DNA from 2 places in the Clostridium sp. BNL1100 genome. Region 2 is predicted to be linked to the other one. Evidence: riboswitches for the same ligand, from Rfam matches in the RefSeq annotation. Region 2 holds a riboswitch; the other holds the start of a gene.
The links. A riboswitch is a leader RNA that binds a small molecule or an ion and turns the genes downstream of it on or off. The one in region 2 is predicted to bind cobalamin.
Positions count from the first base shown of each region.

Region 1 (8,927 bases), 1.4 Mb from region 2:
CCTATTTCACCATTACCGATTACAAGAACCCTTTTGTCAGCGAAACAGTATTTTTTTGACAATTCTGTTATTGCCCTTTCTGCCGCCGAAGTAGGAACTGCCTTTATTTTAATTTCCGTTTTAGCTTTCTTTGCCGCTGTAATACTGAGCCTGAACATGGTCTCCAAGGTTGAATCAATGGTTTTCTCCTCCCGGGCTACAGTAGCCGCATTTTTCACCTGAGTAATTATCTGATCCTCGAAAAGCACCATTGACTGAAGTCCGCAAGCTACTTCCATCAGATGGAATATTGACTCTGAATCATATCTTATATTAAATAAAGGCATTAACAATTTATGCTCTTCCACCCCGGACAACTGGCACAAAAGCAGGGCAGGATTCAGATTCTCAATGTTCTCCCCCGAAATATAAAGTTCGGTTCTGTTGCAGGTACACAGGAGTACGGCTCCTGAAACACCTTCCGTTGCTTTTATCCTTCCAAGTATTTCTCTGATTCTTGTGGATGTATAGCTGAATCTTTCCCGGACATCAATAGCAGCTGTTTTATAGTCCAAAATTGCTGATATAATAGTCAAAATCTGCATCTCCAATCTTTTTTTGATAATGCCGCTGTTATTCCGTCCCAACTGCATTTTGGAACTACAAGCCTTCCATTGTTGGCCTTAACTGCCGCCCGTTCACAAACATTGTCAACCCCGGTAATCTCTTTTACAAAATCCGATTTTGAAAAATCCCCGGGGAGCTCTGCAAGCTCATTTGCAGAATATGTATGAAAAGGAATTTTCCAATCAGCACTCAAAGAACGTATTGCATTTTCATCACTTTTTAAATCAATAGAAGCTATAGCCTCTATTGCATGGGGTGAAATCCCGTTTATATCAAGAACGAAATTTACAAAATTCAAAAGTTCAGCATACCCTGTATTTTTTCTGCAGCCAATGCCCAAAGCATATTGTCGGGGCATAAGATGCAATGTCTGTGAAAAAATCGGCTTGAAGCTGTCTGATATGCAAATTCCTACTTTTGTACTGTCTGATATAATCACATTATCAGGCAGACTGCCTTCAACCGGATAATCGGAATGAACTCCGACCTGTTCCCCGTTTAATATTTCAGCTGACACCTTTTTAATCATATCAATATTCATTATATTGCAGCCTGAATTTACTGCCCATGAATCAACTGCAAACTTCCCATTTATATCTGTTGCCGTTGTAATCACCGCTTGTGCGTCCATTAATTTTGCAATAATCTTTGCTAATTCGTTTGCCCCACCTATATGACCTGACAGAATGGGAATAACATACTTGCCTCTTTCATCAATAACCAGTACTGCAGGGTCACAGTCCTTGGAGCTTATAAACGGGGCAATTGCCCTGACAGCAATCCCGGCAGCCCCTATAAAAACTATAGCGTCACTTACGCCAAACGCTTTCCGGGTAAACTCATCCAAGCTGTCTTCCAAAGCTCCGGCTCCGTTAATCTGATACTTACTGTATCCCTCAACATCATATCCCTGCCTGTTGAGTTTTTGTTGCAGATTTAGGCAAAGCATACCGCCCTGTTTTGTAAATGCAGCTAAAGTTATCTTCATATTACTTGACTGCCTCTCTGAATTCGTGAGAAAAGGCAGGGTCATATAGCTTTGACCTTGAATACCCGGCGCCAAGGAAATCTCCTACAAGTATCAAAGCAGTCTTGTTGATGTTATTTTCTTTTGCTGCTGTATAAAGCTCTCCTACGCATGTCCGTACAATTTTTTCGTCGGGCCAGGTTGCCTTATATACAATGGCTGCCGGTGTATTAGCTTCATACCCTCCGGCTATAAGCCTACGGCTCAATTCCTCCAATAATGAGGAACTCAGGAACAGTGCCATTGATGATTTATGTGTGGCAAGATTTGATATTTCTTCTCTTTCCGGAACAGGGGTGCGTCCCTCCATTCTGGTGAGTATCAAAGTCTGGCTTACATCAGGCAGTGTGTATTCTGCTTTTAATGCAGCCGCCGCACCGCAAAAGGAGCTGACTCCCGGAACTACGGTATATTCAATCCCCCGTTCTGTAAGCATATCCATCTGCTCACGAATTGCACCATATATACTGGGATCGCCGGTATGCAGTCTTACGGTATTTTTTTTCTCTCTTTCTCCACGTTCCATAACAGCTATCACTTGTTCCAATGTCATTTCCGCACTATTAAATATTTCACATGTTTTTTTTGTGTAATCAAGCAAGCCCGGATTCACCAGTGAGCCTGCATAAATAACAATATCAGCTGTCTCCAGCAGCGTTTTTCCCCTCACCGTAATCAGGTCAATGGCTCCGGGCCCTGCTCCAATAAATGTCACCATACTTATTTATCCTTTACTATTATAATTGAAAAGTAGCTTGAATCATCAGATACCTCATCAAGACTTTTGTAAACTCTCTGACTTTCCATACCGCAGCATTCTACCATCCGGGAATACTGATACAGCCCCTTCCTCTTCAAAACAGCCTTTATATCAGTTAGACTTTTTCCGCTTTTCATCAGTATTTTTGTACCCTTTAATTCCAGAAGTTCTTCAGTCTCCCCGTAGGATGCAGGTATAATGTGCAGAGCCTCCCCCCTGTCACACAAAGAAATATTCAGTGCACCCGCAGACGCACAAAAGGAGGTAACCCCGGGTATTGTCCGGGTAATATAACCCTTATTATCCATAATCCGCTGAATGTTCATATAGGTAGAATAAATTGTGGGATCACCTAATGTAATGAAGGCTACATTATTACCTTTTAGCAATTCTTGCTCTATCAACCTGCAGCTTATGCCATGACTTTTTTCAAGTAAATCCGTATCTCTTGTCATGGGCATAGGACAATAAACCACCTCCTTGTCCTTTATGTATTCCCCAACAACTTTCATAGCAGTTTTTTCACCTTTTGTATCGGGTACAGCTATTACATCTGCCATTTGCAGAACTTCAACCGCCTGAAGCGTCAACATTTTGGGATCTCCCGGCCCTACACCAACTCCGTATAAAACTCCGCTCATATATTTACCCCTTATCTGATTCCTTACACAGTTCTTTAATAATGTCTTTAGCACCTGAGGTCTGATAAAAGACTCTGTCTTTCAGTTGTCTGTTCAAATCGGTAAACATTACAACCTCTATACCGGATTTAAAGTTTGCCCTATGATTAAGGTGAAATTTTATTTTTTCAAGAATACTCATATTAACAACTTCCTCAAGGCCTTCCTCTCGTAGTATGCCGTTTATTTCATCCGTAGTCATAGCCTGCATTATTTTTCTTATACACTCTTTGGAAGCTCCAGAAAGTGCTGAATGGGCAGCAAATATTTCACATCTGCAATCTGCAGTCCTTGAATGAGTATTCATAATACCGCCGGCAATTTTGCACAGTTTACCTGCATGTCCTATAAGTAAAATATTTTTGATATTTTTATAAACTGCATAATCAATAGTTTCGCCTATATAATTGGAGCACTTTAAACCACTGTCTATGTCCAATCCGAATCTTTTCAGTGCAAAATCCCTTCCAAAGTTACCGGAGGTTACAAGAAAATATTCGATGTTTTGAGCAGTTCTTACATCTATCTCCTTATGAATAGTTTCTATTAAAGCCTTTTCGCTCATAGGCTCAACTATCCCGGTAGTCCCCAGTATTGATATTCCACCTGTTATTCCAAGACGTGGGTTAAAGGTTTTTTTTGCAATTTCTTCTCCGTCTTCTGCTGAAATTACAACGGAAAAGCCTCCTTTATACCCGAATGTATCGGATACCTCTCTTAACACCTCATGTATCATCTGCCTGGGTACGGGATTTATGGCTGCCTCACCAACTGCGCATTGCAGTCCTGCTTTTGTAACCCGTCCAATACCACTGCCACCTTCAATCAATATTTCTTTTTCCAGTTTTTTAACCTTTGCAAAAATTTTGATACCATTTGTAACATCTGGATCGTCCCCTGCATCTTTTTTTACGGAACAACTGACCCATTCCTTCTGTTTTAAAATATCACCGATTTGCAAAGTTAATCGGATACCCTTTGGAGCAGTAATTATAACCTCATCAATTGTTGTATTTCCTAAAAGCATTAACGTACATGCCTTTACTGCTGCTGCTGCACAGCTTCCGGTTGTGTATCCGCACTTCAGCCTCTTCCCGTTTTTTACGATAAATTCACCCATACGTTTACCCTGCACCGTTCATCAGACTTAAAATTGATGCCCTTGCTTCAGATATTGTAGCTGCTGTCCTGTCAACATCCAGCTTGTCCCGTTGGCTTAATATTTCCATCAGGTGTGCCATTCTCGGAAGCCTTAATGAGTGTTCCCTTAGAATGCCGGGCTTTGAAAGTACTTCTCTCACATTTCCTCCCAATACCACTTTCCCATGGTCCATGATATATACATCATCGCAATATATAGGAACGATATCCATTTCATGTGTTGCCAATATAACCGATACTCCCGTTTCTTCTTTTATCTTTGTCAACAGATTGAGAATTTCGCTTGCCCCTTTTGAGTCAAGCCCCGCAGTTGGTTCATCCAGAATAATCACATCAGGCTCCATAGCTAAAACCCCAGCTATGGCAACTCTTTTTTTCTGTCCGAAGCTTAATGCATGTGTAGGTTTGTCTACATATTCTCCAATCCCGGTTTGAACAACCGCCTTTTCAACCCTTTCCCTGACTTCCTCAACACCTAGTCCAAGATTTATAGCCCCAAAGGAAATATCCTTTTTAACACTTGAAGAAAACAATTGATCATTTGGGTCCTGAAACACGATACCAACCCTTTTTCTCATTTCAGTTATACCTTTTTTGTTGTATTCCACTTCTTTGCCCTCAAAAAAAACTTTTCCGCTGTCAGGTGTTAAAACACCGTTAAGGTTCAAAAACAGTGTTGACTTTCCTGCACCATTGCCCCCCAAAAATGCTGTAGTTTTGCCCTTTTTTATTGATATACTGACGTTCTCCAGAGCTTGGTGTTCGCCGTCATATGAATAACTCAGATTATTAGTTTCAATTATGTACAATAGAACTACCCCCTACAATAAAAACCTTTCTGCAAGTCCTGCACTTAAAAGCAACAGACATAACAGGATTGCAAGCATATACATCTTTTTACCGTGTATGTATTCTTCATCCAGCGTAACAAATTGTCCGCTGTAGCCTCTGGATTCAAGAGCTGCATAAACCCTGTCGGAACGGTTGTATGCACGTATGAACAGCATACTTATCAATTCACTCGTTGATCTTAAAGAAGTTCTGAAATTACAGTTACCCAACCTTGAATTTTTTGCTATGTTCATTCTCCCTACTTCATCCAACAACACAAATATATATCTGTATATCAGCTCCATAAGTGTAACAATAACAGCCGGGATTTTTGTTCGTCTCAGAACCTGAAACAAGTCAGTCATTGGAGTACTCAAAGACAGGCAATACATACAGCTTACTCCCCCCAGTGCTTTGAGTACTAGTTTTAAACTATTTGTAAGAGTTCCCCAGTCAATACCGTAAGCATATTTACCGATTTTAACCCCCAGTAAATAAATATGATTTAAATCAAAACGGTTTATCAGTATTGTTATTGTTCCAACCATTAAGAAGCCAAAGGGAATAAAAAGCAATTTTAAATATACTGAAAGCTTAATTTTTCCGGCACCTACCGTAGTCACTGCCATGACAATTATGGTTACCAAACTTACGACAAATGAGTTAAGGGATATGCACAATAATAAAGGTAACATTGTATATACTAATTTTGCTTTCGGACTGATACAAGCAAGTTTAGAAGCATATGCATATTTATCTATCAATATCATGTATCTGCTCCAGATTTTACTTTAACGGAAGTCATTCTTCCAAGTATAAAACCCACTACTCCTGCACCGATTGCAGCTTGCAATGCAAAAAGCAGTGACTCTATTTCGCCGCTTTTAGGTACAAGCAGGGATTCAAACCATGGCTTGTAGTCCGGGTCTATTTTAGCTATCTGTTCTTCTGCCAGACCATCTGAGCCGGAAAATTCAGCATTCTTTATCAAAATGGGCGGTGTAGCAAGAATTATAATTACCGTTACAATCAGAATTAAATTCTTTTTCCATAATATCATGGTATTCTCTCCTTTAATAAATTGCCGACAGTGCCTTTAGCTCTTTGGCACTGTATTTTGCAAGAACATTGTAAATGACCACTGTAAGCAGTCCTTCGCAAACAGCAAGAGGAACTTGGGTGAAAGCAAAAATACTTATAAACTTCCCAAGAGAGACTATAAATCCACCCGTAACATCAGGATGGGCCATGGCAAGCTCCACAGAAGTTGTCACATATGTTATCAAATCTCCGAAAAATGCTGCAAAAAATACTGCGAGCCCAGCTTTTGCACCCAATCTTTTAGATAGCTTGAACACTCCGAAAGAAATCAAAGGCCCTGCTATAGCCATTGAAAATATATTAGCTCCTAGGGTTGTAATACCTCCATGTGCCAGTAAAATAGCCTGAAACAATAAAATTATAGCTCCTATAACAGACATAGCGGTTGGCCCGAACAAAACAGCACCCAGTCCCACTCCTGTGGGATGTGAACAGCTTCCGGTAACTGACGGCATCTTGAGTGCGGAAAGTACAAAGGCAAAAGCACCGCACATTGCCAGCAGGGTCAGGTTTTTTGAGGATATCTCTATTTTCTTTTTTATTGAGAAGAATCCCATGACGAGAAATGGCATGCAAAGCATTCCCCAGCTAATACACCAGCCGGGTGCCAGGTATCCTTCCGTAATATGCATTGCAGATGCTTTTGATGGGAAAGAAAAAATGACACACGCTACAATTGAAAGACAAACAATAAAGTTTTTAACCTTTACATTTTTCATATATAATGAACCTCCGAATTAATAATACTTGCCAAAAAAATAAAACCTTCATATTTTTAGCAATAAAGGTTTTATTTGTAAAAAAGAATATATAGTTTTATACCGTTTTTCTCTTTTGACAAACTACACACTTCATACACTGTGAAGTCATAGTAATCTGCATATTTGGCATCTGCAGAAATACTGGCAGGTCTTCCGACTCAGACATCGTTGCAAAGTTCTCGCCTTCCCGGGACTGACACCCAGTGGTATACATAAGCAGAAAAATTCTTGCTTTTGAGAACCGCTCCATCTTACGGCAGCAGGACTGTTCAGGATTTTCACCTGATTCCCTCTTAGTTACTCATAATTTTGAGCAAACCAGTATTATTAATTATTAAATTATTTACATTATATACCATTAAAATTATAACGTCAATTACCCTTTTACTACATATTCTAACAGCTTCCAACAGCAATAGCCAGCTATTCCGTTGTAAAAGGCGAGGCAGGTAAACCCTCACGGTTATATAGGTTGGCATCTATTGGATTATCAGCCCATGCGTACCTTACGTAAACCGGATGGGGAACCTTTTCACTCCAGACTGCCACATCATTACCTGTAAGTTCCGCATCAGCACGGGTAAATATTCTGTCTGCTCCTGCTATAGCAAAAGCTCCCGGCCGTTCTCCCTTTTTAACAGCCAACCCACTTCCTGTATCAGTGAAGGATAATATTATTTTGTTTTTGTCTATTCTGTATGACTGATACATTGGCCCATATGCAACAATGGTTTTGTCCCCATAAACAGCTTTCATGGCTGCAAGTGCCAAGCGAAATCCCACATCCCTTTTATTTACCGGGTGAATATCATTCCATTCCCCAAGGTCAATTGCAACAGCCATTGCAGTACCCGGTACAGAAAGTGTCCTTCGCTGGGCTTCCCTCAACTCCGCCCAGTTGCTTTCCGTAGGTATCTCAGAGGCCTCCATGAAGTTCGGCAACTGAACATACAAAAACGGCAGATTTCCCATTTTCCACTTCTGTCTCCAGTCTGAAATCAATGCCTTTAGGAGATTTTCATATTCTCCGGGATTCTTGGTATTGGATTCACCTTGATACCATACAAAACCTTTGATTGCATAATTTGTAACAGGAACAATCATCCCGTTGTACAAACCTACGGGCCGCCACTGAACAAAGGCCGGTTCAGGCATGGGACTACTTTTTGCACCAATCACATACTGCCATTCGCCGATTAAATCAATAATACTATCTCCGATTTCAAGTTGGTAGGGCTTTTCTTTGTAAAATCCCCCTTTACCGGACGTATTTACTACTCTGAGTAGGATTGTATTTTTACCTTCTTTGAGTAATCCCTCCTGAATACTGTATTTCCTCGGAATATACTGATTTGATGTTGTTCCTGCCTCTATGCCGTTAATATATACAGTATCTTCATCAACAATGTTCCCAAGTACAAGTCTTGCAGGTTTATCTGCAAGAGTGCAGGGAATATGGATTTCCTTTCTGAACCAGACGACACCGTTGAAGTTGCCCAAACCCTCGTCTTCCCAATATGAAGGTACTTTTATATTCTGCCAGGAGGCGGTATTAGTTTCTATTCCCTTATCGTTTTGGTTTAACGCAGAGTACCATGCTTCGGTGGAAGTCTGATCCTCTCTTAACACTTTATCCAGATAATCCCGGTTGCTGAGTTGTTTTGCTGATTCATAATATTCCGGGAACTCCTTTAATGCATTTTCACTGAGCCATGCCTCTGCAGGTGAGCCTCCCAAACTTGCATTAATCAAGCCTATTGGAATATGGTACTTTTCAAACAGCTTTAAGGCAAAGAAATAGCCCGTAGCAGTAAAATCCAAAACGCTTTCAGGGTTGGCCGCCTCCCAACTTCCTGCTTCCATATCAGTTTGAGGTTTTTCGAAGTCGAATTTCACAGGAATACAAAAATGCCTTATATAATTATTGTTGCAACGGGCAATTTCTTCAGTGTATGTATCCTTCAACGAATCCATTTTCATTTCCATATTTGATTGTCCTG
Region 1 covers NC_016791.1:1,132,740-1,141,666, reverse strand. Annotated here, with positions in the region: gene hemA (glutamyl-tRNA reductase) at 1-584, opposite strand, end outside; gene CLO1100_RS04640 (cobalt-precorrin 5A hydrolase) at 572-1,594, opposite strand; gene cobM (precorrin-4 C(11)-methyltransferase) at 1,596-2,351, opposite strand; gene cobI (precorrin-2 C(20)-methyltransferase) at 2,354-3,034, opposite strand; gene cbiD (cobalt-precorrin-5B (C(1))-methyltransferase CbiD) at 3,039-4,193, opposite strand; gene CLO1100_RS04620 (ATP-binding cassette domain-containing protein) at 4,198-5,043, opposite strand; gene cbiQ (cobalt ECF transporter T component CbiQ) at 5,056-5,835, opposite strand; gene CLO1100_RS04610 (energy-coupling factor ABC transporter substrate-binding protein) at 5,832-6,125, opposite strand; gene CLO1100_RS04605 (energy-coupling factor ABC transporter permease) at 6,139-6,885, opposite strand; cobalamin riboswitch at 7,053-7,265, opposite strand; gene CLO1100_RS04600 (sialate O-acetylesterase) at 7,351-8,927, opposite strand, start outside.
Region 1: another riboswitch for cobalamin. It lies ahead of CLO1100_RS04605 (energy-coupling factor ABC transporter permease); the one in region 2 lies ahead of CLO1100_RS18640 (ABC transporter substrate-binding protein).

Region 2 (8,927 bases):
CTTATAACAATGCAGTAGAGTGGGTTTCACGTCAGATGGACTGCAAAATGATAGATATCAGGGAGAGCTTTTTACTATGCAGGAACTATAGTTCACAGATTTGTGCAGATGGTATTCATCCAAATGAAAAAGGCCATAAAAAGATTCTGAAATCCATGCTGGAATTTAGCTTCTAAGACATTAAAAAAAGTTTGTTGCGGTTAACCTTTGTGTTGGTTTACCGTTACAAACTTTTTTACGTTTAAAACCTATTTTACTCTGTTTCAACCTGCTTCAGCTTATCCTCAATCTGTTCCACTGTAACACCTGACAGAAAATTTGGCTTGTAATTCAAAGCGTTTTTAAGATTTTCTATACAACGATCCTTGTCTCCCAGCTTCTCCATTACCAGTGCGTAGTCATAATATGCTTCTGGGAACTTTGGCGACAATGCCATTAACTTTTTAAATATTTCATCTGCTTTTTCATATTCACCCATCATATAGTAGGTTTGACCCAGATTATCTAATATTACCGCACCGGTATTATTGTATTCCATGGCTTCTTGATTGAATTTCAGGGCTTTTTCAAGGTTGCCTTTAAGGATATACAAATATCCCAGGCTTCCATAAACATTTGTATTTTTGTAATTTGGGAATATCTCTTCATAAAGTGCAATGGCTCTGTCAAGCTCTCCGTTTTTCCACAATGCAAGGGCGTAATTGGATTTGAGACTGTACAGGTCATTATCTTTAATCTTTGAAGTGGAGTTAATCTGCTCCTTAAATATCTTTAATGATTCGTCAAGGTGCCCTTCCTTTAAAAGGAGGTAGCCTAGGGTGGTAACTATGCCGGGTTTTGCACTTCCGGTTTTATATGCTTTTTCCAACCAATTTATGGCCTCCTGAGTATTGCCTTTTTGATAGGCACTATTTGCTTTTATAACGTATATAGATGATTTAAATTTTCCAAACATGTAGATTCCTCCTGTTCACTAAAGTAGATTATATCAAATATGTATTATTTTTTGTATTAAAAGTTTGATATAATATAGGACGGGTTTTGACTTCGAATAAAAAAGGAGATATTACTTGATATGGAATACAGTATTCATATAAACACAGCTGTCCTGCATATTTTAGACACCAGCGTAAACTTTCCCGTACTTTCTGATAAGGAAATTGAGCTAAGCGGAGAATTGGCAGATTTTTTAGAAAAGCATATTTCCAAAACCTTTGAGGATACAAATTTGAAAAATGCTCAGTTTACAGGTGAAGTAAACACAGTACGGGATATGTGCAATGCACTTAAAGAGGATTCGGGCTGTTTTATGGAAGTAACCAGGGCCATTGGAGCAATGACTTTTGATTTTATGCTTAAAAATATTGATATAGCTCCCGGGGACCTTATATGCTGTCATTTTCTTGCAAGCAATGAACCATATCTGGGACTATTGAAACTGAACTATAAAACAGGATTTACCCATTACGTAAGCCAGATGGAAGAAGGGGCGGTAAATACAATTATACGGCATAAAACACTTTTACCGTCGGACGGACAAAAAGTTGATGAAGCCGTTCTTATCAGTCTGGAAACAGGTGAAATAAAACTCATTGAAAAAGCCTACGAAATAAACGGTACAAAAGAATTTTACATGTCCAATTACCTGATTAACTGTACAACTGATTTGTCGGACAACCAAAAGCTCAAAATTATTGACAAGGTAACACAGAAGATAAGCAAAAAATACTATGACGAGGACTTTGACAAGGTAGCAAAGCTTAAGAAGGTTGTATCCGAAGGGCTGGAAGAAAAGAACGAAATACGGGTGGATGAAATAGCTCAGGAGGTATTTGAAACGAATCTTGCCGTCAGGGAAGAGTACATACAGGAGATTCAAAAAGCCGGCCTTACTGAAGAGGCTATCACAGTACCTGAAAAATTGGCAGAGAAAAAATTTAAAACCCATAAAATCAAGACAGATACAGGCATTGAGATAAATTTCCCACTAAGCTATTACGACAACAGGGATATGATAGAATTTGCAAATAACCCTGACGGTTCCATATCAATCATAATCAAAAACGTTGGTAAAATAATAAACAAGAGGTAGGGGAAAACCTACCTCTTGTTATTTTATATACTTATTTATGTCGTTCAATAAGGCTTGAAGAAATAAAGGATGGCAGGTATTTTCGCCACAAAGGTTCTTCTTCCACATACTTATGGTTAGATATTGTATTATACAACCAGCTGCGGTCAAAGGAACCGCCCTTAAAAGGTATGTTTGAAGGTAGGGTTTCAGTATCCAACAGGCTTCTTCCATCAGTTTTAACGTTATATGACAGCTTGGATGTTGCCAATATGGTTGGAGAAACGTCAAGGAAGGATGCTACAACAGAATCTTCCTTGTACTTCTTGTGGTCAGGTGTAAGCAAAAACATGGGAACAAACTCAAAATATTTGTCGCCCTCTATAAACGAAGCCTGAGCAAAATCCTGTGAGTTGACATTGGGAGTATGGTCACCATAAATTACTATATAAGTGTTGCTGTATTTTGCCTGAATCTTCTCTACGAAATCCTTTATTGATTTATCAACATAACTAAAGGAATTATAATAGTTCTGGACAATTTCATTTTCTATATCGTCGTAAGCCTTGTTATTATAATAATGTCTGGCACTTTCAAAGGGGCCGTGACTTGTCATTGTTATAACATGTGTATAAAAAGGAGTTGTACTTTTCTCAATTTTTTCAAAAGCAAATGAGAAGACCTTGTCATCCGGTGCTCCCCAGCCCTCGTCATCGTAGTTCATTGAGCTTATGTCATAGAACTTTTTAAAGCCCATTTTTGAAAAAGCTATATTTCTGTTATAAAATGTTCCCACGTTGCCATGAAAAGCCATAGTGTTATATGAGGCCTTTGCAAGTTTGGAGACAACTGAATTGGGGTAGCTGTATGATGACAGCTTGATTGCCGGGAAAGAATCAAGGGTTTCAACACTGTTTATAACTGAAAATTCAGCGTCTGATGTACCTCCACCCTTATGATAGCTGAGGGTGTACGGATAATAAACGCTGTTATCCATCAATGAGCTAAGGTAAGGCATAACATAGGAGCCTTTATATTTTTGCTTAACAATATTTGAATCCATTGACTCAACTTGTATTACTACATAATTCGGCTGCTGTGAGGTACTTTTTGAAGTAGTTACAGAACTGGGGGAAGAAATGCTTTTACCGTAATTAATTTGTTTAATCAGCTTTTCTTCCGTGTTATTTTGAACTATATTAACTATTCCGTTTGCAACAGTACCGTACCTTTCAACTATCCGTGTTTCTCCGGAATATCTGTCATCCATGAACTGTACCACAGACTGGCCGTTTGCAAAGTTAAATATCTCAATTACTATAAGAATTACTGCCGATAAACCAATAATAGCATTGCGCAAAAAAGGCAGCCTTGTACTTTTGACTTCCCGTTTGAAACATTTGAAGAAAATATATAGAGCTACCGGAACATCAATAAAAACTACCAACAGCTGAATGCTTATTGGGTTGGCAAAGTGGGAAGCTGAAATCATAGCCTCCTTAAACAAGGAAATCCACTGAAGAAAATGCAGGTAACTGTGGTAATAAAGGAAGTATGATATATTAGTAAAACAATAAATCCCTTGTATTATATACACGATTAAAAAAACATATCTTGACTTCAAGCTAAGAACAAACGAAAAAACAATAACACAAACAAGTAAAGAAATCCAGAATTTATAACCTAACGCACCTCCGCCGGTTTTTGGCAACATCAGAAAGTTGAAAAGGGTTGTCTTAAATGCATTTAAAATTATTAAAATTACCGTAACAATTACTGCTCTTCGGTATGGCTTATTCTTGAACGCATTTAAAACTCTACCATAAAAATTATTTAACATTACGTTTTGAATTTACCTTTCTAAGTTATAACATTATATACCATTATATATTTTATAAGAATTTATTTGATTTGTAAATTTATATAAAATATTATTATTTACTATTGAATTTTGCCATTATACTCATGGTATTATTATATGACTGCTTTACATAGGACTTATTTCTGCTGTTTATATAAGGAGCTTTTACATCAGGTGTAGGAACGGGAAGTATTTTATAAACAGGCTTATTCTTTGAAGAATACATATCAACCCATGTCGGTATATAAGTCACATCTTTAATATTTATGCCGCCTTTAGTATCTTTATTAAGTTTGAGGGTGACGATAACTCCATCCTCGGTATAAACTTTATTAATTCGTTTTGCTTTATCTGTACGTCTGTAGCCGGATATAAAATTACCCATGGAATAAATAATAAACTTATTTTTGCCGTTTACTTTTACTATTTCCGATTTTTGTATAACGTGGGGATGGGAACCAAGTATTATATCAGCTCCCCATGACAGAACCTTTTTGGACAAATTTGTCTGATAGGTACTTGGTGTACGAATATATTCATTTCCCCAATGGAGGACAGTTATAACTGTATCAACTCCCTTTGCCTTTACTTCTTTTATATCATTTTGAATCTTGGATTCGTTTAATATACTAAGATATTTAGATTTATCACTGCTGCTTAACTTTGCTTCATGGCCGTTAAAAAACTGAGAATAGCTTAGAATAGCTATTTTAATACCCTTTACATCTTTAATAACATATTTGTCTTTACCATTGACAGAGCTTCCTATGTTCACCATTTTATATTCTCTGATTTTTTGAATAGTTCTTGTAAGACCGTTGATACCCCAGTCAAGACAATGGTTATTTGCCGTAGAGAGTATATCAACTCCTGATCCCGACAAAGCAGGAAGTATGCTGTCAGGGGAGTTAAAAAGAGGAAAACTTCTATACTTGATACCTGCACCGGCTGTAACCGTTTCAAAATTAGCTATTGTCAGGTCAGATGAACTCAAATACGGCTTAACGAATTCAAAAAAGCCGTTGAAGTCATATCTCCTGCTTTTAGAATCATATGCACTATTGAGATTTCCCTGATGCAGCATAATATCTCCCACGGCTGATATTGTTATTGTCTGAGGGGGCGGAGGAGTGCTTGGCGGTTTGGGTGTATCCGATGTATTCGCAGAGCTCTCTGATGAACCCGTAAAACTGCTTTGAGCAGGGGGCTTTGGTGCCGCAGAATTTATCTGGTCTGTATTGAGACCACCTATTGCAAGTATTATTGTTGTGCTGACTAAAAGCAGAAAGCACATAATACACAATACGTAAAAAGTGCGTTTGAAGATAATCATCTTTGTTCTCATCATTATGCAAACCATTCCTCTTATTCAATTTCGGTGGGTGTCTTCTTGGTCGGAAATATCCTGTATGTATGAACTACAATAAACTATACCATAATCTTAACGGAAATTGGTATAATTTTTGAATTATATGGAAATATTAATAAATTAAAAGTTTTTAATATGTTTGAAAAAGCAAATATTTGGTATTAATATAATAGTAGTAGGTATGTGTACGTATTATAAATAACTGGGAGAGAATAGATATGACAAATATAGATAGAGTAATTATGATTGTCCTTGACAGTGTAGGAATAGGTGAGCTTCCGGATGCCGGCGAATACGGTGATAAAGGAAGCAATACATTGGGAAATATCGTGAAAGTTTGCAATGGAATAAACCTTCCCAACCTTAGCCGGCTTGGAATGGGAAAGATAGATGGAGTAGACTATCTTTCCATACCCGAACATGTTACAGGGAGCTATGGTCGAATGGCGGAGGTTTCTAAAGGAAAGGATACTATAACAGGACATTGGGAAATTGCAGGACTTCAGCTTGAATACCCGTTTCCCACATATCCTGACGGTTTTCCAAAGGAAGTCCTTGATGAGTTTGTAAAGCTTACCGGAAGAGGTGTTCTGGGAAACTGTGCCGCATCGGGAACTGAAATAATCAAGGAGTACGGCGAGGAACACATGAAAACGGGAAAACTCATAGTTTATACGTCTGCGGACAGTGTTTTTCAAATAGCAGCCCATGAAGAAGTCGTTCCTCTGGAAGATTTGTACCGTATTTGCGGTATAGCGAGGGAGATGCTGCAAGGGGAACATATGGTTGGACGTGTTATTGCCAGGCCGTTTATAGGTGAACCGGGCAACTTTACAAGAACACCGAACAGAAGGGATTTTTCTGCCGAGCCTACATCAGACACTGTTTTGGATATTCTGAATAAAAAGGGCCTGGATGTTATTGCGGTAGGAAAGATTGAAGACATATTTTCAAAAAAAGGAGTTACTGTTGCTGAACATACAAAAAACAACATGGATGGTGTTGACATTACATTAAAATTTATGGGTCAAGAGAGCAAAGGCCTGATTTTTACAAATCTTGTAGATTTTGATATGGTATTCGGACACAGAAATAATCCGGAAGGTTATAAACAGGCTTTAGAGGAATTCGATAACAGATTACCTGAAATTTTGTCTGCCATGAAAGATAACGATATGTTGATAATTACAGCGGATCACGGCTGTGACCCGACTACTCCAAGTACTGACCATTCAAGGGAACATGTACCTGTAATTATCTATGGTAAGGGTATACGAGAGGATATAAATCTTGGAACAAGAAAAACCTTTGCTGATATAGCCTGCACCATTGCAGAGGTATTTAATGCAGAGAACAAATTCCCTGGACAAAGCTTTTTAAGGGAGATTATCAAATATTAATATTCTTTGACAAATATGGTATTTAATTGACAAATCCGCTAGAATAAGAAATTTGGACGATAATGTGTATGATTTGTATTTGCTATTAAGCTTGTTTTATATTAATATATGCAATATAACTTAATAAGAGCTACAGATAAGGGAAGCAGGTTTGAACCCTGCACGGTCCCGCCGCTGTGTTGGAGGAGTTCTCCATATAATCCACTGGTACATTAACCGGGAAGGAATGGAGAGCGTTGATGCCTTAGTCAGAATACCTGTCTGTATGTTTACACTGTTAACTCTACGAGTGATAGGGGGTGTGTTTAATAAAAAAATTCCAGATGGAATTATGCCCTTTAAACACAAAAACGTTTAAAGGGCTTTTGTGTTTAAAGGAGTAAAAAATACATAATGTTAGGAGCTACTATAAAATGAAAAGGAATTTAAAAATCTTATCTTTAATACTCGCATTGATTTTTGCAACCGGAATCCTTGGAGCATGTGCCAGTAATACAAACCAGCAGGCGTCTGAAACAACTCAGGCAATTGATACATCGGTGACAAGTACTAAAACAGAAACATACCCTCTGGCATTGGAGGATTCAAAGGGTACAAAGGTAACTCTAAAGGCCAAGCCGGCTAAAATAGTAAGTATGCCTCTTGGAACCTGTGAAATGCTTATGTCGCTTGTAGACAAAAGCAGAATTGCGGCTATGACTTATTATGTGGACGATGCTAAAGTTTCAAACATTGCTGATGAGGCTAAAGGAGTAGGTAAGAGAACCGAGTCCAATGCGGAAAAAATAATTGCATTGCAGCCTGATCTTGTTCTTATGGATAATCTGGCAGATGCGAATGTTATTAAACAGCTCAGAGATGCAAATATAACCGTATTTATGCTGAATACTCCCTCAAATATTGATCAGGTGAAAGATAACCTTAAATTGTTAGGAAAAATTGTAGGTGAGGCTGCCAAAGCACAGGATTTAATTAAATGGATGGATCAGAAGCTAAAAGCTGTATCAGATAGAATTGAACTAATGACTGATGACCAGAAACAAACGGTACTTGATTACAGTGAAATGAGTACCACGAGCGGTAAGGGAACAAATTTTGATGATATTGTTACAAGAGCAGGCCTTATAAACCCAGTATCGAAGGATGGTCTTGAAGGATGGCCTGAATTGTCCAAGGAAATGATAATAAAGTATAACCCCCAAATTATTATTCTGCCGTCATGGTACTATGACGCTAAAGTTAACTTTTATACTTTGAATGAGAAGATAAAGGGTGATAAGGCACTGGCTGATATAAAAGCAGTAAAGAATAATAAAATCATTTCAGTACCATATAATCATATTTCATCAACATCACAATACGCTGTACTGGCAGTAGAGGATATTGCAATGGTTGCCTATCCGGGACTGTTTAAATAATCCGGAGGAAACATGAAAAATAGAAAAATCAAAAAAAACCTGACAAATATCGGGTTTATACCGGCAATGCTGGTTCTTCTACTGCTTGTAATGGTTGCAGGAACAGCAATAGGGGCTGTAAACGTACCTTTTTTTGATACCTTTAAAATCATTCTTAAAAATATTGGTATTTTAAAACATGCAACATTTGCTGAAGGACAGGAACCTATAATTTTTCTTGTAAGGTTCCCAAGAGTGCTGGTAGCTGCACTTGCAGGGACAGCCCTTGCCTCATCCGGGGCAGTTATGCAGGGAATGTTCAGAAATCCTATGGCAGACCCGGGATTGCTGGGAATATCCAGCGGTTCCGGATTGGGAGCGGTTCTGGCTATAAAGCTGGGGTTAACTGCCGTAAGCATGTATTTTATGCCACTGTTTGCATTTACGGGAGCATTTATTGCAATATTTGTAATTTACCTGCTGTCCTACCAGAAAGGGAAAGTACCCGTACTTACACTGATGCTTTCGGGAATTGCGGTAAGTACTTTTATAGGGGCAATAACCAATATTATCTTAACTCTGTCCTATGATTATCAGGTTAAAGAGTTTCTTTTCTGGTCCACGGGAGGCCTTGACGGCAGACGTTGGGAACACGTACAGCTGGTGCTTATTCCAATAATTTTAAGTGTTATACTTATGTTTGTTTTTTCAAGGGACTTGAATGTTCTTATGTTGGGGGAAGAGGAAGCGAAGTCTGTAGGATTAAGTTCAGGTAAAATAAGAACAGTATTACTGGTGTTAGTTTCCATCGCTACAGCCAGTGCGGTTT
Region 2 covers NC_016791.1:4,324,159-4,333,085, reverse strand. Annotated here, with positions in the region: gene CLO1100_RS18670 (SGNH/GDSL hydrolase family protein) at 1-176, shown strand, start outside; gene CLO1100_RS18665 (tetratricopeptide repeat protein) at 254-955, opposite strand; gene CLO1100_RS18660 (nucleoid-associated protein) at 1,076-2,092, shown strand; gene CLO1100_RS18655 (LTA synthase family protein) at 2,124-3,563, opposite strand; gene CLO1100_RS18650 (CapA family protein) at 4,006-5,280, opposite strand; gene CLO1100_RS18645 (phosphopentomutase) at 5,520-6,701, shown strand; cobalamin riboswitch at 6,819-6,981, shown strand; gene CLO1100_RS18640 (ABC transporter substrate-binding protein) at 7,115-8,119, shown strand; gene CLO1100_RS18635 (iron ABC transporter permease) at 8,132-8,927, shown strand, end outside.